DNA from 4 places in the Agrobacterium sp. GW821-FHT14E08 genome. Region 1 is predicted to be linked to each of the others. Evidence: predicted binding sites of a transcription regulator. Region 1 holds the regulator's gene; each other region holds the start of a gene.
What was found. Region 1 encodes LexA, which represses DNA repair genes until DNA is damaged. Its sites were predicted from a motif close to TGTTCNNNNTGTGTTCNG; they were not measured.

Region 2: a site for LexA is predicted at 1,669-1,686, ahead of dnaE (DNA polymerase III subunit alpha). Genes of this name have one in related genera too.
Region 3: a site for LexA is predicted at 5,805-5,822, ahead of AC1ROR_RS07755 (ATP-dependent helicase). Genes of this name have one in related genera too.
Region 4: a site for LexA is predicted at 2,753-2,770, ahead of AC1ROR_RS18835 (helicase-related protein). Genes of this name have one in related genera too.

The regions. Positions count from the first base shown of each region.
Region 1 is NZ_JBXAPJ010000001.1:836,568-843,850, forward strand. It holds gene AC1ROR_RS04070 (glutathione S-transferase family protein) at 1-406, opposite strand, end outside; gene lexA (transcriptional repressor LexA) at 845-1,567, opposite strand; gene AC1ROR_RS04080 (VOC family protein) at 1,778-2,662, shown strand; gene kdsA (3-deoxy-8-phosphooctulonate synthase) at 2,662-3,507, shown strand; gene eno (phosphopyruvate hydratase) at 3,648-4,922, shown strand; gene AC1ROR_RS04095 (FtsB family cell division protein) at 5,267-5,584, shown strand; gene pdhA (pyruvate dehydrogenase (acetyl-transferring) E1 component subunit alpha) at 5,738-6,781, shown strand; gene AC1ROR_RS04105 (pyruvate dehydrogenase complex E1 component subunit beta) at 6,799-7,283, shown strand, end outside.
Region 2 is NZ_JBXAPJ010000001.1:726,867-734,149, forward strand. It holds gene AC1ROR_RS03550 (lipoprotein-releasing ABC transporter permease subunit) at 1-725, shown strand, start outside; gene AC1ROR_RS03555 (ABC transporter ATP-binding protein) at 741-1,424, shown strand; gene dnaE (DNA polymerase III subunit alpha) at 1,899-5,402, shown strand; gene AC1ROR_RS03565 (L,D-transpeptidase family protein) at 5,424-6,662, opposite strand; gene AC1ROR_RS03570 (DNA polymerase IV) at 6,830-7,283, opposite strand, start outside.
Region 3 is NZ_JBXAPJ010000001.1:1,545,627-1,552,909, forward strand. It holds gene AC1ROR_RS07735 (FAD-binding oxidoreductase) at 1-680, opposite strand, end outside; gene AC1ROR_RS07740 (efflux RND transporter permease subunit) at 814-3,963, opposite strand; gene AC1ROR_RS07745 (efflux RND transporter periplasmic adaptor subunit) at 3,960-5,111, opposite strand; gene AC1ROR_RS07750 (carboxymuconolactone decarboxylase family protein) at 5,352-5,762, shown strand; gene AC1ROR_RS07755 (ATP-dependent helicase) at 5,864-7,283, shown strand, end outside.
Region 4 is NZ_JBXAPJ010000005.1:139,431-146,713, reverse strand. It holds gene AC1ROR_RS18835 (helicase-related protein) at 1-2,524, opposite strand, end outside; gene AC1ROR_RS18830 (ubiquinone biosynthesis hydroxylase) at 2,951-4,276, opposite strand; gene tesB (acyl-CoA thioesterase II) at 4,252-5,136, shown strand; gene AC1ROR_RS18820 (P-II family nitrogen regulator) at 5,350-5,700, shown strand; gene AC1ROR_RS18815 (ammonium transporter) at 5,730-7,079, shown strand.

The DNA of each region.
Region 1 (7,283 bases):
TCCACAGCGCATCAATGCGCTTGATATCGGCGGCAAGCCCGGCATCCCCGCCCTTCGGTCTTGCCCTGATGCCGACAGACATGGGATAGAGATTGCGCAGCGAAGAAAAGCCGGCATGCATTTCACTTGCCGCCGACCGTGACCAGGCCCGTGCCTGCTTGTCGCTCGCCCAGACACCCTGATGTCTTTCAGCAAGATATTCAGCGATCGAAAGCGTTTCCCACACCATGAAGCCGTCATCGACAAGGCACGGCACCTTGCCGGTTGGCGAAAAGGAGGAGAAGGAAATTCCTTCACCGAACGGAATGAGTTTTTCGGTGAACGCGATACCCAGCGTGCGCATCAACACCCACGGCCGCAACGACCATGAAGAATAGTTCTTATTCGCTATATAAAGATCGTACATGGCGTATCTCCCGGATATGACGCGCATTTTTATACCTGCCGGGCGTCCGTGGAATATCGAAAATAATCCATGGCTCCCATAAGCCGTATTGATGAATGATAAGGGGAGGGCATGGACGGCAACGCTTCGCAAATATCACCGTCCGGAGACAGCTGAAAAATCACCAATCGACCGACGATGCAATTCAACTTCGCGAAGGCTTGGTGAGAATTCAAGAGCTGAATGCGGCAGGCCAGACCTATGTCGTCATACTAGCAAAACGGAAAATCAGCATGAAACTGTAGCCAGTTTCGGAAGGCATCAGGCATCGCCCGCGTCAGTCACATACCACCGTGCGTATCCAAATTATGCCATGCTTCAGGCAGTCTTCACCTCTCATACAGGCGTCATCATCAAGACGACGCCTGTCGAAAACCGGATGACATCCCGTCCATCGGGTCAATGATAACGGCGGATCAACCCAACCAGCTTGCCCTGGATTTTCACCCGATCCGGTCCGAAGATGCGGGTCTCATAAGCGGGGTTTGCAGCCTCGAGCGCGATGGAGGCGCCCTTGCGGCGGAAGCGCTTCAGCGTCGCCTCCTCGTCATCCACCAATGCCACAACGATATCGCCCGGATTGGCTGTATTGCCGTTGCGGATAATGACGGTGTCGCCGTCAAAAATGCCGGCCTCGATCATCGAATCGCCCTTGACCTCAAGCGCGTAATGTTCGCCGGTGCCCAGCATATCCACCGGCACGGCAACGTCGTGGGTGTTGTTCTGGATGGCGGAAATCGGCACGCCGGCGGCGATACGGCCCATGACCGGCACGGTAACGGCGCCACCGAGATCATTGGCTGGTGCCTTGGGGGCAGGGGTCGGTTCCGGCGTCTTCGGCTTGCCGAGGCTGCCTTCGATGACGCTCGGCGAAAAGCCGCGCTGCGGCCTTGCGCCCGGCGCGTAGGCCTCGGGCAACTTGATGACTTCCAGCGCCCGTGCCCGGTTAGGTAGCCGGCGAATGAAACCGCGCTCTTCGAGGGCAGTGATCAGCCGGTGAATGCCGGATTTGGAGGCAAGATCGAGTGCGTCCTTCATTTCATCGAAGGAGGGCGGCACGCCGGACTCTTTCATTCTTTCATGAATGAAGAGAAGCAATTCCTGCTGTTTGCGCGTGAGCATGAGGAAAACACCCTTGAGAATCGTAGTGGAGATCGCGAAACAAATACAGAACGAACACTATATGTTCCATATGTGTTCCGCAATCCCCTAAAATTTCGTGAAGCTGCTATCTGTTGTTTTGATGATTTGCCTCATCGCACGAAATTGTGCTTTTCTTCGCCTCGAACCGGTGCAGCATGGCTTCCTGTCGCGCCGCCAGCAGGAATGACAATGACGAAACCCTATTGCATCGATCATCTCGTCTTGCCCGTGCAGGCTCTTGCCGTTGCGGAAAAGCGCTATGAAGACCTCGGCTTCACGGTTGCGCCGGAGGCTCTTCATCCCTTCGGCACGCAGAATGCATGCGTTTTTTTCACCGATGGGACCTATCTGGAGCCGTTGGCAATTGCTGATCCGGCTAAATATAATGCCTCCGTGAACCGTGGCGATGTGTTCACAGGCAGGGATCAAGCCTTCCGGCAGGGTCATGGCAGGGAGGGATTTTCCGCTCTGGTAGCCCGAACCGGGGATGCCTTTGCCGATCATGAGAGATTTGCGGTCTCCGGCCTTTCGGCGGGCGATATCTTTGAATTTTCGCGGCCTGTTCGAATGCCGGACGGTTCGCAAAGCGAGGCGGCATTCCGGCTTGCTTTTGCAGCAGCAAGCGGGACGGCTGCGGATTTCTTTTCGTTCAGCTGTCAGCGGCTTCAGGTGCTGCCGGGCGATCGCACGGCACTGGAGCGCCATGCCAATGGGGTTCTCGGCCTCAGCGAGATCGTTCTGTTTTCAGGAGCCGATCGAAATGCGGCGCGGCTGATCGAAACGGTTTTTCGCTGCAAGGGTGAAATGTCCCCGGATGGTGATATGGTTTTCGCAACCGGCAATGCGCGCATCCGATTGGCGGCAAAGCCGGTTTTTGGCGGGCATGGCATGGATGCCAGGGAGTGGGGCGACGGCGGATTGCGCGGCGCGGGCGTCATCTTTTTGTCACACGATCTTGCCGTGACAGAAGCTGTGCTTGCTGCTAATGGCGTGTCCTGCGCAAAAGCGGGCGGCCGCCTGGTGGTGGCAGCAGCACCCGGTCAGGGCGTAACATTCGCCTTCGAGGAAAAATGATGAGCGTTACGAACAATCTCAAAGTCACCGCCGGCGATGGCGCCAGCAAGGTTTCCTTTTCCAATACAGAGCGTTTTTCGCTGATTGCCGGCCCCTGCCAGATGGAGAGCCGCGAACATGCCTTCATGATCGCCGGTGTCCTGAAGGAGCTTTGCGACAAGCTGGGGATCGGGCTCGTTTATAAGTCGTCCTTCGACAAGGCGAACCGCACCTCGCTTTCCGGCAAGCGCGGCATCGGCCTTGAGAGCGCCATGCAGGTTTTCGCCGACCTCAAGAAGGAATTCGGCTTTCCTGTTCTGACTGACATTCACACCGAAGAACAATGCGCCATCGTGTCCGAAGTGGTGGATGTGCTGCAAATCCCGGCCTTTCTCAGCCGCCAGACAGATCTTCTCGTCGCCGCCGCGAAAACCGGCCGCGTCATCAACGTCAAGAAGGGCCAGTTCCTCGCCCCCTGGGACATGAAGAATGTGCTGGCCAAGCTGAATGAGAGCGGCAATCCGAATGTGCTTCTGTGCGAGCGTGGCGCCTCCTTCGGTTACAACACGCTCGTTTCCGACATGCGCTCGCTGCCGATCATGGCTTCGCTCGGCGCGCCTGTTGTCTTTGATGCCACCCATTCGGTGCAGCAGCCGGGCGGGCAGGGCGGCTCCACGGGCGGCCAGCGCGAATTCGTCGAGACTCTGGCGCGGGCGGCGGTTGCTGTCGGTGTCGCCGGGCTTTTCATCGAGACCCATGAGGACCCGGACAATGCGCCGTCCGACGGCCCCAACATGGTCCATCTGAAGGATATGCCGAAACTGCTGGAAAAGCTGCTCGCCTTCGACGCCATCACCAAGGCCTGAGCGGCGAGGCGGGCACTGTCTGTGCCAATCGATTTTAATGGCGGGCGGGCCGTTTCTGCCGCCCGTCGTCATTGTAATTTCTTCGCCATCGTCTAAGACAGGCGACGGAAAATATCTGTTCCATTCCCAAGGGAGAGACCATGACTGCCATTACCGATATCATCGCGCGCGAAATCCTCGACAGCCGCGGCAACCCGACCGTTGAAGTCGATGTTTACCTCGAAGACGGCTCCATGGGCCGCGCCGCCGTTCCTTCCGGCGCCTCCACCGGCGCGCATGAGGCGGTTGAGCTGCGCGATGGCGGCAAGCGTTATCTCGGCAAGGGCGTGGAAAAGGCGGTTGAAGCCGTCAATACCGAAATCTTCGACGCCATCGGCGGTTTCGATGCCGAAAACCAGATCCAGATCGACCAGACGATGATCGTTCTCGACGGCACACCGAACAAGTCGCGCATCGGCGCCAACGCCATCCTCGGCGTGTCGCTCGCTGTTGCCAAGGCTGCTGCTGAAGCCTCCGGCCTGCCGCTTTACCGTTATGTTGGCGGCCCGAACGCACATCTTCTGCCGGTTCCGATGATGAACATCATCAATGGCGGCGCGCATGCCGATAACCCGATCGATTTCCAGGAATTCATGATCCTGCCGGTTGGTGCGGAAAACATCCGCGAAGCCGTGCGCATGGGTTCTGAAGTGTTCCATACGCTGAAGAAAGAACTGTCTGCACAGGGCCACAACACCAATGTTGGCGACGAAGGCGGTTTTGCGCCGGGTCTGGAAAGCGCGCCGGCAGCACTCGATTTCATCATGAAGTCGATCGAAAAGGCTGGCTACCGTCCGGGCGACGACATGTTCATCGGTCTCGACTGTGCCGCAACCGAATTCTTCAAGAACGGCAACTACGTTTATGAAGGCGAAGGCAAGACCCGTTCGCCGATCGAGCAGGCCGAATATCTGGCTGAACTCGTCGCCAAGTATCCGATCATCTCCGTAGAAGACGGCATGGCTGAAGACGACTGGGACGGCTGGAAGGCTCTGACTGATCTTATTGGCAACAAGTGCCAACTGGTCGGCGACGATCTTTTCGTCACCAACTCCGCTCGCCTTCGTGATGGTATCAAGATGGGCGTTGCAAACTCCATCCTCGTCAAGGTCAACCAGATCGGCTCGCTCTCCGAGACCCTGGATGCGGTTGAGACCGCACACAAGGCTGGTTACACCGCCGTCATGTCACACCGTTCGGGTGAGACGGAAGATTCCACCATCGCCGATCTCGCTGTTGCGACGAACTGCGGTCAGATCAAGACCGGCTCGCTTGCCCGTTCCGACCGGCTCGCAAAGTACAACCAGCTGATCCGCATCGAGGAAATGCTGGGTCCGCAGGCCGCTTACGCCGGCCGTTCGATCCTGCGCGGGTAATTCCGGCGGTATTGGTTTGTGATGCGGCCCGCCGCCTCGGCGGGCTCATTCAGGGGCGAGCGGTAGCATCCGCATTCCGTCACCCCGGACTTGATCCGGGGTTCAGCGCGATCAAGTCCTTGATCGCGAAAGACTCTCCCCACAGCGCAGACGCGCTGTGGCTGGATGCCGGATCAAGTCCGGCATGACGAGGGTTCTTTTGACGTCGCTGCCATTCTTAGCCCGCCCTCCGGCGGGCTTTTTTGCGCCTATTTGCCAAAGACAATTTAAGGTCAACGGATAGTTAAACAATCAGCCTTAATCTCGAGATTCAAAGGTTATGCGTTTTAAGGCTTCTCTCCGGCATGTGGACCAGACATCATAAAAAGAGACGATTCGGCCGTTTGATCGTTCCGGCCATCACGATCGCTTTTCTTTCCTATTTCGGCTATCATTCCATTCATGGCGACTTCGGCCTTCAGGCAACGGAGCGGCTGGAGCGGCAGCGTATCACCCGTACTGCGGAGCTTGCCAAGCTGACGCAGGCCCGTGTGGCGCTGGAGCGGCAGGTGGAATTGCTGAGCGACGGCTCGCTTGAGCGGGACATGATCGACGAGATTTCCCGTTACCAGCTGAATATGTCCCGCACGGACGAAATCGTCATCATGAACACATATTTCTAATTAACCTAAATCAAGTTAATTTAACATTTCTGATTTATTCACAGCATCTTAGCGTGAATATGTGCCATGCGTTTAAAGCATTGCTGCATGGCATTTTCTTGCATATGGTACGCGCCACTCTATCCATTCAAACGGCAACTCAGGGAGGGATGAATGGCGCCGCGAAAACCAGCGACCGTATCCGGCCGCAAGACCACGGCAAAGGCCGCAACCGAATTCACCGGCAAGAACAGCCCGGACTTCTCGAAGGAAGAAGAGCTTCACGCTTATCGTGAAATGCTGCTCATCCGCCGTTTCGAGGAAAAGGCCGGCCAGCTCTATGGCATGGGCTTCATCGGTGGTTTCTGTCACCTCTATATCGGTCAGGAAGCTGTCGTCGTCGGCATGCAGATGTCGCAGAAGGAAGGCGATCAGGTTATCACCGCTTACCGCGACCACGGCCACATGCTGGCGCTCGGCATGAGCGCGCGTGGCGTCATGGCTGAGCTGACCGGGCGCAAGGGCGGCCTGTCGAAAGGCAAGGGCGGCTCGATGCACATGTTCTCCAAGGAGAAACATTTCTACGGCGGCCACGGCATCGTCGGTGCGCAGGTTTCACTCGGAACCGGTCTCGCTTTCGCCAACCGCTATCGCGGCAACGACAATGTCTCCGTAACCTATTTCGGTGACGGCGCCGCCAACCAGGGCCAGGTCTACGAGAGCTTCAACATGGCCGCTCTCTGGAAACTGCCGATCATCTATATCGTCGAGAACAACCGTTACGCCATGGGCACCTCGACCGCCCGCGCCACCGCCCAGTCGAACTATTCGCTGCGCGGCCAGTCCTTCGGCATTCCCGGCATCCAGGTGGATGGCATGGATGTGCGCGCCGTCAAGGCCGCCGCCGATCAGGCGCTGGAACATTGCCGTTCCGGCAAGGGGCCGATCATTCTGGAAATGCTGACCTACCGTTACCGTGGTCACTCCATGTCCGACCCGGCGAAATACCGTTCGAAAGACGAAGTGCAGAAGATGCGCTCCGAACATGACCCGATCGAGCAGGTCAAGGCACGGCTTCTGGAGCAGGGCTGGGCAAGCGAAGACGAACTCAAGGCCATCGACAAGGATGTCCGTGATATCGTCGCCGACAGCGCCGACTTCGCCCAGAACGACCCAGAGCCGGATGTATCCGAGCTCTACACCGACATTCTGCTCTGATCGGGAAAGGGAAACCCATGCCAGTAGAAATTCTTATGCCCGCCCTTTCCCCGACCATGGAGGAAGGCACGCTTTCCAAATGGCTTAAAAAGGAAGGCGACAAGGTCACCTCCGGCGACGTGATCGCCGAGATCGAGACCGACAAGGCGACCATGGAAGTGGAAGCCGTGGATGAGGGCGTCATCGGCAAGCTGCTGATCGATGCCGGCACCGAAGGCGTCAAGGTCAACACGGCAATTGCCGTTCTTCTTCAGGACGGCGAAAGCGCCGACGACATTTCTTCCTCCGCGAAGAAAGAAGAGCCGAAGGCAGAAGCCGCGAATTCCGATTCGGATGCGGCCGGCGGCAAGACCCGCGAAGCGACCGAAGAGCCGAGCGCTGCCAAGGAAGCCGCCAAGGTTCCGGCAGCACCCAAGATCGAAGTCGCTGCCGATCCGGACATTCCGGCAGGCACGGAAATGGTGATGACGACGGTGCGTGAAGCGCTGCGCGACGCCATGGC
Region 2 (7,283 bases), 110 kb from region 1:
TGACGCCGATGGGTGTCAATCCACGCGTCAAATCCTACAAAATATCAGGTGTCTTCGAGATCGGCATGTCGGAATATGACGCCTCGATGATCTATATGCCCTTGTCGGAAGCCCAGCTTTATTTCAATGCCGACGGTATCGTGCAGTCCATCGAGCTTTATGTCAGCCGTCCCGACGATGTCGACGGAATCCGGCCTCTCGTGGAACAGGCCGCCGAACGGCAGATCTATATCACCGACTGGAGACAGCGAAACCAGACCTTCTTCTCCGCCCTGCAGGTGGAAAGAAACGTCATGTTCATGATCCTCACCCTCATCGTTCTGGTGGCGGCGCTCAACATCATTTCCGGCCTCATCATGCTGGTGAAGGACAAGGGTAGCGATATCGCCATTCTCCGCACCATGGGCGCCAGTTCCGGCGCCGTCATGCGCATCTTCTTCATGACCGGGGCGGCCATCGGCACGGTCGGCACCTTCGCCGGCGTGGCGCTCGGCGTCATCGTCTGCCTCAACGTGGAATCCATCCGGCAATTCTTCTCCTGGATATCAGGCACGGTATTGTTCGATCCGCAGCTCTATTTCCTGAGCCAGCTGCCGGCTGAAATGGATTTGAGCGAGACCATCACCGTCGTCATCATGGCGCTGACGCTTTCTTTCCTGGCAACGATCTTTCCGGCATGGCGGGCTTCCAAGCTCGATCCGGTGCAGGCCCTGCGTTACGAATAAGGACCGCTTCGCAATATGGCAAAAAAAACAGTGCTGCGGCTTACCGGCGTGGAACGGACTTACGGTCAGGGTGAAACGTCGCTTTCCATCCTGCGCAAGGCCGATTTTGAATTGAAGAGCGGTGAGATGGTGGCGCTCGTCGCCCCTTCGGGCACGGGTAAGTCTACGCTGCTGCATCTGGCAGGGCTTCTGGAACATCCCGATGCCGGCGAGGTCTTCATCAACGGTGCGCCCTGCAATGGGCTGGGCGACGAAACCCGCACGGCGATCCGTCGCAGCGATATCGGTTTCGTCTACCAGTTCCATCACCTGCTGCCGGAATTTTCAGCGGTGGAGAATGTGATGATGCCACAGCTCATCGCCGGTCTGACGCAGGCTGAGGCCCGCAAACGTGCCAGCGCGTTGCTCGACTATATGCGCGTCGGTCATCGCGGCGAACACCGCCCGGCCGAACTGTCCGGCGGTGAACAGCAGCGCGTGGCCATTGCGCGCGCAGTTGCCAATGCGCCGCTCCTGCTGCTCGCCGACGAGCCGACCGGCAACCTCGACCCGGAAACCGCGCATTATGTGTTCGATGCGCTGGAGGCGCTGGTGCGCCAGTCCGGTCTTGCAGCACTGATCGCCACCCATAATCACGAGCTCGCCAACCGCATGGATCGCCGTGTGACACTCGCCGACGGAAAGATCGTCGATTTCTGATCGTGACTGCACAGGGCGACCATTGTGACGCCCTGTCCGAACCGGTGAGTCTCCTCACCTGCGTCTCCCAGACGGCCGCTCGCCCTTCCACAACTGAATTTTTCCGAACCCGGATGCGTTTTTTGCCTCCGGGTTTTTTGCTTTGGAGTCAGGGGCTTGCCGACAACGCCGACGGAACCCCGGCTGATTCTGTTGCGTTAGCAAGGGGAACATCAGCAGAACCCTGTTGACAATCGAACAAAATGAGAACAAAGTTGGAACATAACGAGTAAGGAGAGACCAATGACTGATTTCATCCGTGACGTTGCCGCTTTCGCTTCCATCGCTGTCTTTGTTGCCAGCTTTTCGGTGATCCTCACCGCGCTGTGAAGGACGCACCGGCGCAGAAGCCTGTATAGAGGCCGCAAGGCTGTGGACTTTGAGCGCCGGAAATCGGAAAATCGCCCCCTCGATTCAGAATGACAGGACGACGATATGGGCGATACGGTTGTGCGTGGAGAAACCTCTGGCGGAACGCTGAAAACCCCTGGTTTTGTCCATTTGCGGGTACATTCCGCCTACTCCCTGCTTGAGGGGGCCTTGCCCCTCAAGAAAATCATGTCCAAGGCCGTTGCTGACGGTCAGCCGGCCATCGCCATTACCGACACCAACAATCTTTTCGTTGCGCTGGAGTTTTCCGAAAAGGCGCGCGATGAGGGCCTGCAGCCGATCATCGGCTGTCAGGTGTCGATTGACATGCAGGATGCGGCGGATGATCGCCGCAACCATAATAGCCACCTCACGAAGCTTCCCGCCATCGTGCTTCTGGCTGCCAATGCCGAAGGATACGAGCGGCTGGTGGATCTGATCAGCCGCGCCTATCTGGACGGTGAGGGCAGCGGTGGCCATTCAGTGCATATTACCCGTGCGTGGCTGGAGGAAGCCTCCAATGCCGGGCTGATCGCGTTGACGGGTGCCTCCAGCGGTCCCGTTGATATGGCCCTGAAGGAAGGGCATGCATCCCAGGCAAAAGAACGCCTGCTGACGCTGAAGTCGCTCTTCGGTGACAGTCTCTACATCGAATTGCAGCGCCAGTCCGGTTACGACCGCGCCCATGAGCGGCGGCTGATCGGACTTGCCTATGAACATGATATTCCGCTGGTTGCCACCAATGAGGCGTTTTTCCCTTCAAAGGCCGATTACGAGGCCCATGATGCGTTGATGGCGGTGGCGCACAATGCCATCGTTTCCGATGACAGCCGGTTTCGCCTGACCCCCGACCATTATCTGAAAAACCGCGACGAGATGACGGCGTTGTTTGCCGACCTTCCCGAGGCGCTGGAAAACACCATCGAGATCGCCCTGCGTTGCTCCTATGTGCTGAAGAAGCGCGGACCGATCCTGCCGCGCTTTACCGGCGCCAGCGACGATCCCGAGGCGGCGGAACGGGCCGAATCCGATGAGCTGCGCCGGCAGGCGGTGGAAGGGCTGGATCAGCGCCTTGCAGCGCTCGGCATGGCTGAGGGCTATACCGAGCAGGATTATCGCGAAAGGCTCGATTTCGAGCTCGGCGTTATCGAGCGCATGCGGTTTCCCGGCTACTTCCTCATCGTTGCCGACTTCATCAAATGGGCCAAGCAGCAGGATATTCCGGTGGGTCCCGGCCGCGGTTCAGGTGCCGGATCACTTGTCGCCTATGCGCTGACCATCACCGATGTCGACCCCCTTCGCTTCTCGCTGCTGTTCGAACGCTTCCTGAACCCTGAACGCGTGTCGATGCCCGACTTCGATATCGACTTCTGCCAGGATCGCCGTGAAGAGGTGATCCGCTACGTGCAGCGCAAATATGGCCGCGAGCAGGTGGCGCAGATCATCACCTTCGGTTCGCTGCAGGCGCGCGCGGCCTTGCGCGACGTCGGCCGCGTGCTGGAAATGCCCTATGGGCAGGTGGACAAGATCTGCAAGCTGGTGCCCAACAACCCGGCCAATCCGACGCCGCTGTCGAAAGCGATCGAGGAGGAGCCGCGCCTGCAGGAGGAGGCCGACAAGGAGCCGGTCGTCGCCCGTCTGCTGGATATAGCCCAGAAGATCGAGGGGCTTTACCGCCACGCTTCCACCCATGCCGCCGGTATCGTCATCGGCGACCGGCCGCTGTCGAAGCTGGTGCCGATGTATCGCGATCCGCGCTCGGACATGCCGGTCACCCAGTTCAACATGAAATGGGTCGAAAGCGCCGGCCTCGTCAAATTCGACTTCCTCGGTCTGAAGACGCTGACGGTGCTGAAGGTGGCCGTCGATTTCGTTGCCAAGCGTGGCATCAAGGTCGATCTTGCCGCCATTCCGCTGGATGACGCCAAAACCTACGAGATGCTCTCGCGCGGCGAAACCATCGGCGTGTTCCAGGTGGAAAGTGCCGGCATGCGCAAGGCGCTGATCGGCATGCGCCCGGACTGCATCGAGGATATCATCGCGCTGGTGGCGCTTTATCGTCCGGGACCGATGGAAAACATCCCGGTCTATAATGCCCGCAAACATGGCGAGGAGGAACTGGAGTCCATCCACCCCACCATCGACCATCTGCTCAAGGAAACGCAGGGCGTTATCGTCTACCAGGAACAGGTGATGCAGATCGCCCAGGTTCTCTCCGGTTACTCGCTTGGCGAGGCCGATCTTCTGCGCCGCGCCATGGGCAAGAAGATCAAGGAGGAGATGGACAAGCAGCGCGAGCGTTTCGTCGATGGCGCCATCAAGAACGGCGTGTCGAAACCGCAGGCCGATACCATCTTCGACCTCCTGGCGAAGTTCGCCAATTACGGCTTCAACAAGAGCCATGCCGCAGCCTACGCCATCGTGTCCTACCAGACCGCCTATATGAAGGCGCATTATCCGGTGGAGTTCCTGGCGGCCTCCATGACGCTCGATATGGCGAACACGGAAAAGCTCAACGATTTCCGCCAGGATGCCGGCCGCCTTGGTATCGAGGTCGTCGCACCTTCGGTGCAGACCTCCTTCCGGCAATTCGAGACGGGAGAAAACCGCATCTATTATTCGCTGGCCGCCATCAAGGGCGTGGGCGAGGGGGCGGTGGAGCACATCGTCTCCGTACGCGATGGCAAGCCCTTTACGAGCCTTGAGGATTTCTGCCTGCGCATCGACCCCAAGCAGATCAACCGGCGTGTGCTGGAAAGCCTTATCAATGCCGGCGGTTTTGATTGTTTCGGCCGCGACCGCGCTGAAATGATCGGCGGGCTGGACCGGATCATCGGTTATTCGCAGCGCGCTCAGGAAAGCCGTGTCACCGGCCAGTCTGACATGTTCGGCTCCGGCGGCGCGAATGGGCCGGAAAAGCTCGTGCTGCCTGCCTTCCAGCCCTGGCTTGCCTCGGAAAAACTGCTGCGCGAATATCAGGTGCTCGGTTTTTACCTGACCGCCCACCCTCTCGATACCTATCGCCCTGTGCTGGAGAAATTGCGGGTGCAGAATTTCGCCGATTTTTCAGCAGCGGTGAAACAGGGGGCGACCGCCGGGCGTCTGGCCGGGACGGTGACCGGCAAGCAGGAGCGCAAGACGCGCACCGGCAACAAGATGGGCATCGTCACTTTTTCGGATGCCTCAGGCCAATATGAGGCGGTGCTGTTTTCGGAAGGGCTCGGCCAGTTCCGCGATCTGCTCGAGGTCGGCAAATCGCTGGTCATCACTGTGCAGGCGGAAGAGCGTCCGGAAGGTATCGGCCTTCGCATCCAGACGGCGCAATCCTTGGAAGAGAAATCTGTGCAGATGCAGAAGGCATTGCGCGTTTACGTGCGCGATTCCGGCCCGTTGAAAACCGTGGCACGCCACCTCAACACCAAGGGTGACGGCTCGGTCTATTTCATCGTCATCAAGGATGAGGGCAGCCGCGAGATCGAGGTGGAACTGACGGAAAAATACCGTATCTCGCCGGAGATCGCCGCTGCGCTGCGGTCTGCACCAGGTGTCGTCGATGTGGAGCTGGTGTGAGGCTCAAGCCTCACTCATCACTCATACCGGCCCTTCTCTCGTCACGGTGATGAAGTCCGTGCCGGCGCCTGTCTCCATCTGGTGGCTGAGATCGGAAACCGTGATCGAACTGCCGCTTGTAAGCTCCTGCTCGATCCGACTGCGTATCTCCGTGGGAATTTCGAGTCGGCTAAGCACGGCGCTCAACTGATCGAAACCGCCCGGCGCTTCGGTAACGGAGATGCCGAGCCGCCTGCGGGCCGCCGCCGGTAGGTGGTTTTCCAGCGTCACGCCGTTCCATTCGGCGGTGCCTTTTGCGCGGTCCACCGAAACAGCCTCGAAGAAATGGGTTCCGAGCGCCACTTCAGGATCCTTGATGTCGATGGCGGCCTCGAACAGCGGCTTGAAATCCTGCCGCACCATGATCTGGCCGCTTGGGGGATGGTCTTCCCCGGCGGAAGCGTAGAGCGCTGTCACAAAAGCGTCGGTCAGAAGCGGGCCCGTGGTTTTCAGCCCTTTCCAGCGTTTGAAACCGTTGATGGCGCTGATCGTCATCTCTCCGGCATAACCGTCCGCAGAACCGGCATCGAAGCCGAGGCGGGTCAGCACGGTCTGAATATCCATCACCTTTTCCCGTTCGCCGCGCCGCGTAATGAGAATGCGCAGGGGGGAGGATTCCCTAGCCTTTGCGGTGGGTTTAAGGGAATTCGTCTTTTCATTGACGGCAACCTCGACCGTGCCCAATGCAGCATCGAAGGTCGCCGGGCGCAGCTCGACGTCGGATAGAAGCAGCTTGCCGTCATCGCCATCGTCGCGCGGCTCAAACAGCGCCGGATGCTGCACGAAGCGCAGCGAGACCGGCCGGTCGGTGATGATGACATGCACGCCGCGCTGGGTGTCTCCGAAGAGTGACTTTGCGAATTTGGAGGGCAGGCGCACGCAACCATGCGAGGCCGGATAATTCGGCACCTTGCCTTCGTGGAGTGCTATTCCGGACCATGTCAGCCGCTGCATGAACGGCATCGGCGCGGCGGAGTAAATATTCGATTCGTGGTATTTGCGCTTTTCTAGGATAGAAAATATGCCGCTCGGTGTCTCGTGACCGGCCTTGCCGGTTGAGACTTTCGATGTGGCGATGATCTCGCCATTTTCATATAGCGCCAGCGACTGATCGTTTTTCGAAACGAGGATTTGCAGCGACCTGCTGTCGGCGGCAAGTGCTGGAAAGGCAAGAATGCTGGCCGACAGCATGCCGGTCAGAAGACTGAGGCGAAGGGACATGACGCAATACACCACATGTACAAAACTTCCCTCACTCAACCATGTGAAGTTTAATGAAGTTTAAGGGTGGGGCAGCTGCAACATCACTAATTTGTGTAAAATCTAAAATAAGTAGGCCCGGCGATGGACGGCGCTTGCGCAGCTCCCGCATATCGGACCCCAGGCTGTTATTTGCGTGTGCCGAATGTATAGCCGGTCTCGACACTGCCCTTGCCGAATTTGTCGCGCAGCTTGTCCATGGCCGCTTCCGCCGCTGCTCGCCGCCCGGCCTGCCTGTCGACGAGATCGGGAGGATCGGCAAGGCCCGCATCGCGCAGATCGCTGACGCCGATGCCGAGCAATCGGAATTTGGTGCCGTCGGTCTCCTTTTCCAGCATTGAGAGGCCGGTGCGGAATATCCGGTCGGCAAGCTGGGTGGGGTCATCAAGCTTGCGGTTGCGGGTGCGGATCTTGAAGTCGGATGTCTTCATTTTCAACACCACCGTCTGGCCGGCAATGCCGTTCTTCTTCAGTCGCCAGGCCACTTTTTCGGAAAGCGAGCGCAGGATCGGGACGAGATCGTCGTGGCGGGAAATGTCGTTGAAGAAGGTGGTTTCGGAAGACACGCTTTTGACCGGGTCG
Region 3 (7,283 bases), 710 kb from region 1:
GGAATGCCCTGCAAGCGCAGCGTCACGGAAGTGATGACACCCAGCGTCCCCTCTGCACCGACGAAAAGCCGCGTCAGATCGTAACCGGCGGACGACTTGCGGGCACGGCGGGCGGTGCGGATTTCCTCGCCATTGGCAACGACGACGGTAACGGCCAGCACATTGTCCTTCATCGTGCCGTAACGCACGGCATTGGTACCGGAGGCCCGCGTCGAGGCCATGCCGCCGATGGAGGCATTGGCACCGGGATCGATGGGGAAGAACAGGCCGGTATCGCGCAGATAGACATTGAGGTCCTCGCGCGTCACGCCCGGCTCCACCGTCACGTCAAGATCTTCGGCATTCACCTCAATGATGCGATTCATCCGGCTGAAATCGATGCAGATTCCGCCGTTCGGCGCATTCACCTGCCCTTCCAGCGAAGAGCCCGTTCCGAAAGGAATGACTGGCACCTTATGTTGCGCGCAGACCTTTACCACGGCCTTCACATCGTCCGCACTTTCGGCAAAAACGACGCCGTCAGGCGCCTGCAGGGTCAGATAGGTGGTGGTGTGGCCGTGCTGCTCGCGAAACGCCTGTCCGGTCTGGAGCCTGTCGCCGAGCTGCTGCTTCAACACCGCGAGTGCCGACGCGATGCCCTCTTCGTTCCGCTTTCCCGCCACCACATCTTTCAGCGCCATCGTCCGTCTCCACCGCAACATCTGCCCGTAACGGATTCGATCCGTTACGAAATTCCGTCAGGTGGTATGGGATAAGGTTAACGCTTTGTCCAGCATCGCGATTGCGCCAAACACTGTTTGGCGGCAACCGTTTTTATTCCGCTGCCAGCAGCGGCTTGTCCTCTTCCAGCGCCTTGCGGCGGGCGGCAAGTTCAAGCTCGCGGTGAAGGCGGATTTCCTCGTCCGCCTGCGGTTTGGCGAAGCGGGCGATCAGCAGGTAGGAGACCGGCGTGATGTAAAGCGTCACCAGCGTCGCAAAACCGAGACCACCGACGATGACCCAACCGAGCGCGATGCGCGCTTCCGCACCGGCACCTTGCGCCAGCACCAGAGGCACGCCGCCGAGAATGGTCGCAATCATCGTCATCATGACAGGGCGCAGGCGAATGCTCGTTGCCTTTTCAATGGCTTCCCGCACGCTGGCTCCCTGATCGCGCAGATGATTGGCGAATTCGACGATGAGGATGCCGTTCTTCGCCATCACCCCGACGAGGAGGACGAGCCCGATCTGGCTATAAACGTTGAGGCTCGAGCCGGTGACCAGCAGTGCGATGACGGCGCAGGCAAGGCCGAGCGGCACCGTCGTCATGATGATGACCGAACTCAGCACGCTTTCGAACTGCGCAGCCAGCACGAGGAAGATGATGGCGATGGCAAAACCGAAGGTCAGCAACATGCCGCTCGAATTTTCCTCCAGCGTCGCAGCCTCGCCGAGCGGCAGCAGGCGCGCGCCGGGCGGCATGACGGATTGCGAGAGCTCATTCACCTTTTGCAGCGCCTCACCCAGCGAAACACCGTCCTTGAGGTTGGCGGTAAAGCCGACGGAGGGAAGCTGCTGCTCGCGGTTGAGCTGCGGCGCAACCGCATTTTCCTTCAGCGTGGCGATGACCGACATCGGCACGATCTTGCCGTCGCCGGTTTTCAGGAAGACGTTTTCCAGATCGGTCGGATCGTTGATCGGCCGGGTGGAGGACAGGAGCCGCACCGGGATCGCATCGCCATCCACGAAGACGTCGACAATCGAGCGCCCTTCCAGCAGCGACTGCATGGCGCGCGACAGGCCGGTGATATCGATACCGAGATCCGACGCACGCTCGCGGTCGATGGAGACAGAAATCTGCGCCTGATTGGGCTCATTGTCGAAACGCGGCGTGTCGAACAGGCCGCTTTCCTCCATGGAAAGCAGCAATTTCTGGGTTGCCTCGGTCAGCGCCGCATAATTGCTGCCGACCATCGCCATCTGCAGGCCGTTGCCGGCACCGCGAATTCTGAGGCTGTTCGGCTGCATTGCATTGCCGCGCAGCGCCGGCACCCTGTTGGCGGCGGAGGTGACATCTGCGGCGATCTGGTTCTGCGTGCGCTCACGATCGGCCCAGGGCGCGAGCGTCAGCACCATGAAACCGGTATTAGAAGACCCGTTCATGCCGGTGATGGAGTAGATATTGCGGATCTCACCACTGTCGCGCAGCGGCTGCAGGTTTTCCTCGATCCGCTGCAGCTGGTCGCGGGTATATTCGAGGCTGACGCCCTGCGGTGCGGTAACCCGCATCATGACCGAGGCGCGGTCCTCGCGCGGCGTCAGCTCGTTCTGGATCATGCCGAAGGCGATCCATGAGAGGCCGGAAAAGATCAGCGCCACGACGATGACAATCAGCGGATTGTTGAGGCAGGCGGAAAGCGTCGTTTTGTAGGTGGAGGCAAAGACATTGCCGAACCATGCGAGCGGCCCCGTAGGTTCCTTCAGCCCCTCCTTCAGCATGCGCGAAGCGAGCATCGGGCAGAGTGTCAGCGCCACGATGGAGGACAAACCCACCGCGAAGGCCAGAACGAAACCGAATTCGCGGAACAGACCGCCAAGCTGGCCTGGCAGGAAAGAGAGTGGAATGAACACGGCGGCAAGCGTCGCCGTCGTCGCGATGACCGCGAAAAACACTTCCTGCGTGCCGAGAACGGCGGCGGCGCGCGGCCCCATGCCTTCCGCCCGGCGGCGCACGATATTTTCCAGCACCACGATGGCGTCATCGACAACGAGACCGGTCGCCAGAACAATGGCGAGCAGCGTCAGAATATTGACCGAGAAGCCGACCATATAGATGGCGACAATGGTGCCGATCAGCGCAACCGGCATGGTAATCGCCGGAATAAGGGTGGCGCGCCAGTCGCGGAGGAAGAGATAAAGCACAACGACCACGATTAGCGCGGAAAGACCAAGCGCCAGTTCAACCTCGTGCAACGCGCCTTCGATGAAGACGGCGTCATCGCTGGTTATGACGATGCGAGTGCCTTCCGGCAAGTTGGCCGACATGGCATCGACTGCGGCCTTCACGCCGGTGGAAATGTTGAGCGTGTTCGATTGCGCCTGCCGGATGACGCCGAGACCGACGCCCTGCACGCCATTGGAACGCAGCGAGGTGGATTCGTCGTCCGCCCCCAGCATCACGGTCGCAACGTCCCGCAGGCGGATATTGTCCTTGATGAGAAGGTTGGAAAAATCCTCAGGCTTCGTCAGGCTGGCCGTGGCGCGTACGACAATATCCTGCGTCGTGCTTTTCAGCGATCCTGCCGGCACATCGAGGGCAGCGCTGGCAAGCGCATTGGAAACATCGGTCACCGTCAAACCACGGCTCGCCAATGCGGCCTGATTGAGATCGACCCGGAAAACCTTTTCCTGATCGCCGTAAAGCTCCACATCGGCCACGCCGTCGACGGCGGCCAGACGGTCGATGATTTCGTCATCCACCAGCTTGGTCAGATCTTCCATGCTGAGCGTGGAGGAGGTGACGGCAAGGCGCATGATGGGCTGGCTGTCGGAATCCGCCTTGATGATCTGCGGTTCGTCGGCATCATCGGGCAACTGGTTGGTGACGCGGCCGATGGCGTCGCGCACGTCGTTGGCGGCAACCGCCAGATCGACATTGTCGCCGAATTCCAGCGTCACGCGGCTGGTGCCGAACTGCGAGTTGGACGAGATGGACTTGACGCCGCTGACACGCGCCACCGCACCTTCGATGGTCTGCGTCACTTCCTGATCGATGGTTTCAGGCGCCGCCCCCTCATAGGTGGTCCTGACGCTGATCGTCGGCCGGTCGACGTCAGGCAGTTCGCGCACTTCAACGCCCACCAGCGCGGCAAGGCCGGCAACGACCAGCAGCGTATTGATAACCGCCGCCAGAATGGGCCGGCGCACGAACAGTGCCGTAAAGGCGAGCTTGGAATCCGTAACCGAGGGCGGCTGCGTCGTCATTGGCTGGCGACCTCCTCGGGCTTCGGCTGGTTGCCGACGCGGACAGCGCCGCCTTCCCTGACACGCTGAAGGCCCTCGATCACGACAGGCTCACCATCCACCAGTTCCGCCTTGACGAGAACCGCATCGGGATTGCGCTGCACGATCTGCACCCGCACCTTGTTCGATTTATTGTCGGTCACACGCCAGACATAGGAGCCTTCCGCATCCCACTGCACGGCCAGCGGATCGACCGAGGCATAGGTTTCCCCGGCAAAACGCATGGTGACACCAAAGGACATGCCGGCCCTCAGCTCATCTTCCTCATTGCCGAATTTCGCCCGGATACGGATCGTGCGGCTTGCCTCATCGACGCGGTTGTCGACGGCCTCGATCTCGCCCTTGAAAGTCTCACCCGGCCGGGAAATGGAGGTCGCCTCCACCGGCATACCGACCTTGATTGCGGTTGCAAACCGCTCGGGAGCCCAGAAATTGACGAGAATTTCCGAACGGTCGTCGATGCTGACAATGGTGGACTGCGTGGTGACATTATCGCCGATATTGGCGGCGACAATACCCGCCACACCCTCTATCGGCGCAACGATGTCGCGGCGCTTGAGATTGAGTTCGGCGGTGCTCAGCGCAAGCTTGGCGGCTTCTTCGGCAATCTGCGCATCCATCACGTCAAGGCGGGAAACGGATTTCAGGTTCTTATAGGAATTGGATTTTTCAACGGCGCTGCGCAGCACCACCTGTGCCTTGTCGCGCTCGATCACCTGCTCTTCATCATCGAGCCGCGCAAGCACCTGCCCTTTCACGACACGTGCGCCAGAAGAGGTGCGGATTTCGGAAAGCGTGCCGGAAGCCTGCGGCATGACAACAACAGACTGGATCGCTTCGCCATTGCCAATGGCATTCAGCCGGTCGTTCACCGTGCCCTTTTTGACGGGAGCAGTCACGATCAGGGTCGCATTGTCATTGCGGCGTCCACCGCCGGCATTTTGACCCGAACCGGGCGTAGCGGCGGCAACCTCAATGGCGCCGGCAGGCGTTTTGCCTATCCCGATGCTGGCCAGCACATTGCGGGCTTCGGGCGAATAAAAGCCCCAGAGACAGAGCCCCGCTCCCACCACGGCAACACTGACACCCACCTGTTTCCAGACCCGCATATATTTCTCCGGTTGATCCGCGCAGCACGATATATTCCCGAAAACGACACGTTCCGGGACAGGTGCAGTATTCCCGCTTGGCCAAGGCAAGGCAACGCACAAATCCGTTCCTTACGTAATTGTAATTTGGGCGCAATTGCCGCCAGAAGCAGCCAATCCGCAATCCATCCGTGCATTCCTGTCGTAAATATCCGCCATTGGGCTAATCTGCGCCACCGCGAACCACAATGAGAGGAAGCCATGAGCACCGTGACGAAAACCGAAAACCCGGAAACCGACCCGCGCGTGAAAGCGGTGTTCGATGATATCCGCGCCACCCGCAAATCGGATTTCATCAACAATATGTGGCTCTACCTCGCCTTCGATGCCGATCTGCTTGAAAAGGCATGGGGTGAGGTCAAGGCGGTGATGGCGACACCTTCAGCGCTCGATCCCGTGGTGAAGGAAATGCTTTATATCGCCGTTTCCGTCACCAATGGCTGCTCCTATTGCGCCCATTCGCACACGGCCGCCGCCAAAGCGAAAGGCATGACGACAGAGCAGCATGCCGATTTGCTGCGCGTCATCGCGCTTGCCGCCAAGACCAACCAGCTTGCGGTGGCGCTGCAAGTGCCCGTTGACGCCGCTTTCGACGCCGACAGGCAGGCATAAAGCGAAAAAATGCCTTGGAATGGACGTTTTGACTGACGATACCGGAATAAAAGCAGAACACGGTTCTGGCCTTTATATCCCGAATCACTACATTGGGCCGCATGAGCAACAGTTTTGACGATATGCCGTTCTTCGATGAGGAACCCGTGGCGCCACGCAAGGCGACGAACAATGCCGGTGCGGAAAGCGGCGGCGGGCTTGGCATTGCCGCCCGCGCCATGGCGGCCCGCGATCAGACGCGTGCTGCGCCCGACTATCTTTCCGGTCTCAACCCGGAACAGCGCGAGGCAGTAGAGACGCTGGATGGTCCCGTTCTCGTGCTCGCCGGCGCCGGCACTGGCAAGACCCGCGTTTTGACCACACGCATCGCCCATATTCTGGCCACCGGCCGCGCCTATCCAAGCCAGATTCTTGCCGTGACCTTCACCAACAAGGCCGCCCGCGAGATGAAGGAACGTATCGGCGTTCTGGTCGGCGGCGCTGTCGAGGGCATGCCCTGGCTCGGCACCTTCCACTCCATCGGCGTCAAGCTCCTGCGCCGCCATGCCGAACTCGTCGGCCTGAAATCGGACTTCACCATTCTCGATACCGATGACGTGGTGCGGCTGATCAAACAGCTCATTCAGGCCGAAGGTCTGGATGACAAGCGCTGGCCGGCAAAACAGTTCGCCGGCATGATCGACGGATGGAAGAACAAGGGCCTGACGCCGCCGGATATTTCGGAGGGTGACAGCCGCGCCTTCGCCAATGGCAAGGGCCGCGAGCTTTACACCGCCTATCAGAACCGCCTGAAAACGCTGAACGCCTGTGACTTCGGCGATCTTCTGATGCATCCGATCAGCATCTTCCGTCGCCACACCGATATTCTGAAGGAGTATCACCAGAAATTCCGTTACATTCTGGTGGATGAATATCAGGACACCAACACGGCGCAATATATGTGGCTGCGGCTTCTCGCACAGCGCGCCAAGGGCGAGCCGCAGAATGTCTGCTGCGTCGGTGACGACGACCAGTCGATCTATGGCTGGCGCGGCGCGGAAGTGGACAATATCCTCCGCTTCGACAAGGACTTCCCCGGCGCCAAGGTCATCAAGCTCGAGCGCAACTACCGCTCCACCGAGCATATTCTCGGCGCGGCCGGCCATCTGATCGCCCATAATGAGGGCCGTCTCGGCAAGACGCTCTTCACCGAACGCAGCAGCCCGGATGATGAAAAGGTCGTGGTGCATGCCGCCTGGGATTCCGAGGAGGAAGCCCGCGCTGTCGGTGAGGAGATCGAACAGCTCCAGCGCAAGAACCACAAGCTGAACGACATGGCCATCCTCGTTCGCGCCTCCTTCCAGATGCGCGAGTTCGAAGACCGCTTCGTCACGCTTGGCCTCAATTACCGCGTCATCGGCGGCCCGCGCTTTTATGAGCGCCTCGAAATCCGCGACGCCATGGCCTATTTCCGGCTCGTATGCCAGCCGGCCGACGATCTCGCCTTCGAGCGCATCGTCAATACGCCGAAGCGTGGTCTTG
Region 4 (7,283 bases), on a different contig from region 1:
GCTCGGCCTCAGCGCTTTCCTCTTCCGCCACCGCCTCAGTGGCGGCCGGAGCAGCAGCGCCGGTCTGGCTGGCGAGGAAGGCCTGCGCCTCTTCCGCCGTCACCTGGTCGGCACGGTAGCCGAGACCCTTGAGGATCTCCTCCATGTCGTCGAGCGTCGCGCCGAGAATGGAGAGCATCGCGGTCGTTGTCGTGAAGCGACGGCCATCATAGGCGCCTTCCGGGCGCGGCTGCTGGCCGGGCTTCCACTGCAACAGCGGACGAATGAGATCAGCCAGACGCTCGAGAATGTCGATACGGACCGCACGCTTTCCAAGGAAACGGAAACCGGCAAGCTTGTAGAACATGCGCTCAAAGGCGGGGTCCGTTACCACGGAGGTGCGGCCGGCAGCCAGCACCGGAATGAGATCGCCATAACCCGGCTTGCCGAGGCCATCATTCTTCAGCGCCCAGAGCAGCGTCACAAGCTCGGCCGGAGCCGGCTTCAGCAATGCAGGCAGGAAGACGTGATAGGCGCCAAAACGCACGCCGTAGCGACGCATGGAGGCGCGCGCATCCTGATCCAGCGACTTCACGTCTTCGGTGACGTCGCGGCGGAACAGAACGCCGAGATTTTCGACCAGCTGGAACGCCAGGCCCTTCGCCAGACCCTGAAGGTCTTCGGCGCGTGAAATATCGTCCAGCGGCTTCAGCACGGTCGCAATCTGGTGATTGACGAAACGTTCGACGCGCGCCAGCGCGTGATCGCGGGCATTGCCGCTCAACTGTTCGTCGGCAAGCAGGATCACACGCGGCTTCATGATGTTGTCACCTGCCGAAAGGCGGGCCACCGGCTCGCCCAACCAGCGAACCAGACCATCGGAGCTCAAAGCAAGATCGCCATTTCCACTGGCGTGCAGACGCGCGGCACGCGCCTCGTATTCGAGCGCGAGCGCCTTTTGCGCCGCAGCCTGCACGGCCTTCTGATCCGGCCCTTCCATTCCCGGCACCGGCGTGAACCGGAACCCGGCCAACTGGCCGACGTGATGTCCTTCTACGAAGACATCACCATTTACACTGATTTCAGCTTCAAGCATCGCATTCTCTCTCAGGCGCCTCATGAGCACAGATGTCCTGCGATCAACAAAGCGTTTCGTCAACCTTTCATGTAGCGCATCGGACAATCGATCCTCGATTTCCCGCGTCTTTTCTTGCCAGTGTGTCGGATCGGCAAGCCATCCTGGGCGGTTCGATACATAAGTCCATGTTCTGATCTGCGCAATCCTTGCAGACAGGGTATCGATCTCTCCATCCGTGCGATCGGCGCGGCGTACCTGCTCTGACATGAAATCTTCGTTCACCGCGCCGCGTTTTACGAGGTCGAAATAGAGCGTCGATATCAGGTCGGCATGCTGGGCAGGCGCGATACGGCGATAGTCGGGAAGCGCGCAGGCCTCCCATAGTTTTTCCACCCGCGCATCCGTCGTCGTCACGTCGATGATCTCGGGATAACGCGACAGATATTCCAGCGCCTGCTGGTCGATTGCGGGCAAGGCCCGGGAAAGCCCCTGGATCGTGGGTGCCACATCAAGGCTCATGCGCAGATTGGCGATGGAGGAAAAATCGAAATTTTTCGTCCGCCATTGCAGCACCTTCACCGCATCGAACTGATGGGTTTCGATACGTTCCACCAATTCGTCGTCAAAGGGATCAACGCGCCCCGTTACGCCAAAGGTGCCGTCTCGAAGGTGGCGGCCGGCGCGGCCGGCGATCTGGCCGATCTCACCCGGATTGAGATTGCGGAACTGGTAACCGTCAAATTTACGGTCCTGCGCGAAGGCGACATGATCGACATCGAGGTTAAGCCCCATGCCAATGGCGTCCGTCGCGACAAGATATTCGACATCGCCGGACTGGTAGAGCCCGACCTGGGCATTGCGCGTTCGCGGCGAAAGCGCCCCCATCACCACAGCCGCACCGCCGCGCTGGCGCCGCACCAGCTCTGCGATGGCATAAACCTCTTCCGCCGAAAAGGCGACGATGGCCGTGCGTTGCGGCAGGCGGGTAATCTTTTTCTGGCCCGCATAAAAAAGCTGCGACAGGCGCGGCCGCTCGACCACGGTAATTCCAGGCAGCAGCTTCTCAAGGATCGGGCGCATTGTGCCTGCCCCCAGAAGCAGGGTTTCCTCCCGCCCGCGCAAGTGCAGCACGCGGTCGGTGAAGATGTGGCCACGCTCCAGATCGCCGGCCAGCTGCACCTCGTCGATCGCGACGAATGCGGCCGTCGTCTCGCGCGGCATGGCTTCCACCGTGCAGACCGAATATTTGGCTTTGGGAGGGGAAATCTTTTCTTCGCCGGTAATCAGCGCCACATTCGGCGCACCCACTTTTTCAACGAGACGGGTATAGACCTCCCGCGCCAGAAGGCGCAGCGGCAGGCCGATGACACCGCTGCCATGCGCCACCATCCGCTCGATCGCATAGTGGGTCTTGCCGGTATTGGTGGGGCCGAGAACGGCCGTGACACCGCGGCCGCTCAGGATCATGGGGCGAAAATTCAACGTACTATCCGCGAATCGACTTCATCTGCTTGCCGTGCCGGCCGCCATTGCTGGTACGGTCCGCACGCACCACACATGGCAATGCCCGCCGACAAAGGCAATAGGCCTTGCCCGTAAAGTGGGTCGCGGCTGTTGCTGCAGCAACTTTTCCGTTCAGATTCAGCGGGTTGAGAGGACAAAAAGAATCCGGCGAAAACGAAATCGATTCGGTTGCGGAACAGTCTGCGAACGAATCGAATACGAATCGCTGACTCGGTGGGATTCAGCTTTTGTTCCCCACAGCATCTGGTTGGCAAACCGGCGTCCCATACCAGATTGTGAATCCGGGTAAGTCCTTGCCCGGATTCAAGTTTGCAGCACCGACTTTTGACCCCAAATACCGGAATCGGCTGTCAAGCCGCAATCGCGGTATCAGAGCGCCTCGCCGGCGAGCAAACGTGGCGCGTTCGCATCTGTCGTTCCGGCGGCCTGCCCGATGAAATAGGATTTCAGCGCCGGCAAACGATCCACAACACCCAGACCGAAATCCCGCATGATGCGGATGGGACCGACATCGTTGGAGAAAAGCCGGTTCAGCACATCCGTCGTCACCCCCATCCGCAAGGTGTCGAAACGCCGCCACGACTGATAACGCTCCAGAACATTGAGCGAGCCGATATCGAGACCGAGACGGTCAGCCTCGACCACGGTTTCGGCCAGGGCCGCGACATCCTTGAAGCCAAGATTGAGGCCTTGGCCCGAGATCGGGTGAATTCCGTGCGCTGCATCGCCGGCAAGCGCAAAACGCGGCGCGACGAAGGAGCGCGCCAGCGTCAACCCCAGCGGAAAGGCACGGCGCGGACCGACGGGTCTGACAGGGCCGAGCTTGTGGCCGAACCGGCGCTCGAGCTCTTCCTCGAACACCAGATCATCGGAGGCGACCAACCTGTCGGCATCGGCCGTCCGTTCCGTCCAGACCAGCGACGAACGGTTTCCTTTCAGCGGCAGGATGGCAAAAGGCCCAGAGGGCAGGAAATGCTCCTCCGCACAGCCCTCATGCGGCCGCTCATGTTCGACGGTGGTAACGATACCGGACTGGTCATAAGCCCAGTGCACTGTCTTGATGCCCGCCATATCCCTGAGCGCCGAGCGAACGCCATCGCAGGCGACAAGCAGCCGCGCTTCCAGCGCCGAACCGTCGGAAAGCGAGATGGATGTCGATTGCGAGCCCGCGGTAAACCCGGAAACACTAAGGCCATGGCGGATTTCTATGCCAAGGCGCTCGCACAGGCCGCGCAGCGCGCCCACCATCGCCACATTCGGAACCATATGGGCGAAGGGCCTGCCCTCTTCCACCACACCGTCGAAGGTCAGAAATACCGGACGGACAGGGTCGGCAGTTTTCGAATCAGTAACGATCATCTTGTTGATCGGCTGGGCTTCCGGCTCGATTTCACTCCATATCCCGAAAACATCGAGCATGCGCGTGGCCGCCGCGATGATGGCAGAGGCGCGGACGTCCTTCTCCCAGACATCCTCTGGAGCCGCCTCAACCACCTGCACGTTAAGATGCCGGGCCGCCTGCTTAATTGCGACAGCAACGGAAAGACCGACATATCCGCCGCCTGCGACCACCACGTCGAGCATCGCGCTTCTCCTCAAATCTTGTGCACGCATCATCGGCGCACTATAGACCATGTGACGTCTTCCTACAGCTGGAGCAGGCCGAAAAAATGTCGCATCCTTTGCAAACGTCAGACCCGATGGCCAATCTCATCGCCACGCTCGATCTCGAAAAGCTGGAAGAGAACCTGTTCCGGGGCGAAAGCCCGCAAATCGGCTGGCAGCGGGTCTTCGGCGGCCAGGTCATAGCGCAAGCCCTGATCGCGGCGCAAAGAACCGTGGATGACGACCGCCTCGCGCACTCGCTGCATGCCTATTTCATGCGCCCCGGTGATCCGCTCGTCCCCATCCTCTACCAGGTGGAGCGTATCCGCGACGGCGCCAGCTTCTGCACCCGCCGTGTGGTCGCCATCCAGCACGGCAAGGCGATTTTTTCCATGTCCGCGTCGTTTCAGCTATTCGAGGACGGCTTTAATCATCAGATAAAAATGCCTGACGTGCTGCCGCCCGAAAAACTGATGAGCGAGGAGCAGATGCAGGCAGCCTTCCTTGCCAATGCACCCGCTTCGATCCGCAAATACTGGAGCAACAAGCGCCCGATCGAGATAAGACCGGTGTCGCTGACCCATTATATCTCGAAGGAAAAACTCGAACCGCAGCAGGATATATGGGTTCGCGCCGTCGGCGAAGTACCCGACAATCCGCGGTTCCAGTCGGCCATTCTCGCCTATCTGTCGGACATGACCCTGCTCGACACATCGCTCTACGCCCATGGAACGACGATCTTCGATCCTTCCATTCAGGTGGCGAGCCTCGATCACGCCATGTGGTTCCACCGCCCCTGCCGGCTGGATGACTGGCTGCTCTATACGCAGGATAGCCCCAGCGCCTCCGGTGCGCGCGGTTTGACGCGTGGCAATATTTTCACCAGACAGGGTGAGCTGGTCGCCTCCGTCGCACAGGAAGGTTTGATCCGCAAAAGGGCAAATGATTAAATAATGTGCTTTTCTAGAAAATCGCACATTTAATAGACGCAAATTTCGTCGACAAATGCCCCTTTTTCAGACGAATTTCATATAAGTTTTATATTTCAATAACTTATATCCACCCATCAAAACTGGCACGCCCTTTGAATGTATGTCCGCAGTCGCTGTTACTGATCTGCCAGCGGCAAGGAGAGTCGGCTCCGTGCCGAGGACAAACAAAGGATGGGAAACCAGATGAAAATTGTGATGGCCATTATCAAGCCGTTCAAGCTGGATGAGGTGCGCGAAGCGCTCACCGGCGTCGGCATCCAGGGCCTGACCGTGACCGAGGTTAAGGGTTACGGACGCCAGAAGGGACATACCGAGATTTATCGCGGCACGGAATATGCGGTGAGCTTCCTTCCAAAACTGAAGATCGAGATCGCGGTTCCATCCGACGTCGTCGACAAGGCCGTTGAGGCGATCGCATCTGCGGCAAAGACCGGGCAGATCGGTGACGGCAAGATCTTTGTCCACTCTATCGAACAGGCCGTGCGCATCCGTACCGGCGAAACCAACACAGAAGCGCTTTGAAGCACGGCTGACAGGGGAGTTTTCTAGCTATGCAACTCAACAAGTTTTCAACGCTCGGCAAGCTGGGCGCCGGTGTGGCGGCCCTGATGGCACCGGCCATCGCCTTTGCCCAGGAAGCCGCGCCGGCAGTAGCGGCGGCGGCGCCCGTTCCGGAAAAAGCCGACACCGCATTCATGTATGTCGCGACGATCCTCGTGCTTTTCATGATCATTCCGGGTCTCGCCCTGTTTTACGGCGGTCTCGTCCGTACCAAGAACATGCTCTCCGTCCTCATGCAGTGCACGGTCGTCGCTGCAGTCATGATGCTCGTCTGGGTAATCTACGGTTATTCCTTCGCCTTCGGCGGTGGCACCGGCCCTTATTTCGGCGGCTTCGGCAAGCTGTTCCTCTCGGGCGTTTCGCTTGACAGCACGTCGGCAACCTTCTCCGAAGGCGTGGTGATCTACGAATACACCTTCATCGCTTTCCAGATGACCTTTGCGGCCATCACGCCTGCGCTGATCGTCGGTGCCTTTGCGGAACGCGTGAAGTTCTCCGCCGTCATCCTCTTCACCATCCTGTGGGCAACCTTCGTCTATTTCCCGATTGCACACATGGTATGGGACGCGAACGGCCTGATCTTCGGCATGGGCGCTCTCGACTTCGCTGGCGGCACGGTCGTTCACATCAATGCCGGCGTGGCAGGCCTGATCGGCGCGATCATGGTCGGCAAGCGTACCGGCTTCGGCAAGGACATGATGGCACCCCACTCCATGACGCTGACGATGGTCGGCGCGGCCATGCTGTGGTTCGGCTGGTTCGGCTTCAATGCCGGCTCCAACCTCGAAGCATCGGGCGGAGCGGTTCTGGCAACCATGAACACCTTCCTCGCAACCGCAGCAGCCGTCGTTTCCTGGTCGCTGGTTGAAAGCTTCACCCGCGGCAAGGCTTCCATGCTGGGCGCTGCTTCGGGCATGATCGCCGGCCTCGTCGCCGTCACGCCTGCGGCCGGCTCGGTTGGACCGATGGGTGCGATCGTTCTCGGCCTCATCGTTTCGCCGATCTGCTACTTCTTCGTCTCGGTCGTGAAGAACAAGTTCGGTTACGACGATACGGCTGACGTCTTCGGCGTCCACGGTATCGGCGGCATCATCGGCGCCCTCGGCACCGGCATCTTCACCTCGCCGCTGCTTGGCGGCACGGGCAAGGCGGACTTCTCCATCGCCTCGCAGGTCTGGACGCAGTTCGTCGCCGTCGCCATCACCATCGTCTGGTGCGCCATTGTCTCGGCAATCCTCTACAAGATCGTCGACGTCATCGTTGGCCTGCGGGTTCCGGTGGAAGCGGAACGCGAAGGTCTCGACCTCGCAACCCACGGCGAAGCCGCCTACCACTCTTAAGACCCGGGAAAAGGGGTTCTCCATCCCCTTACCCAAAAGAAGGCCCGCTCCGGCGGGCCTTTTTCTTTGCCGTAAATGCACATGCGACTGCAAAAAACCGCATGGTTAACACGACATTAACCAGCAAGCGGTTAGTTTTCCCTGTCAATCCGGGATCAGGTCACCTGCCGGATCTTGCCGAAACCAGGAAAAACGACGGGTTCA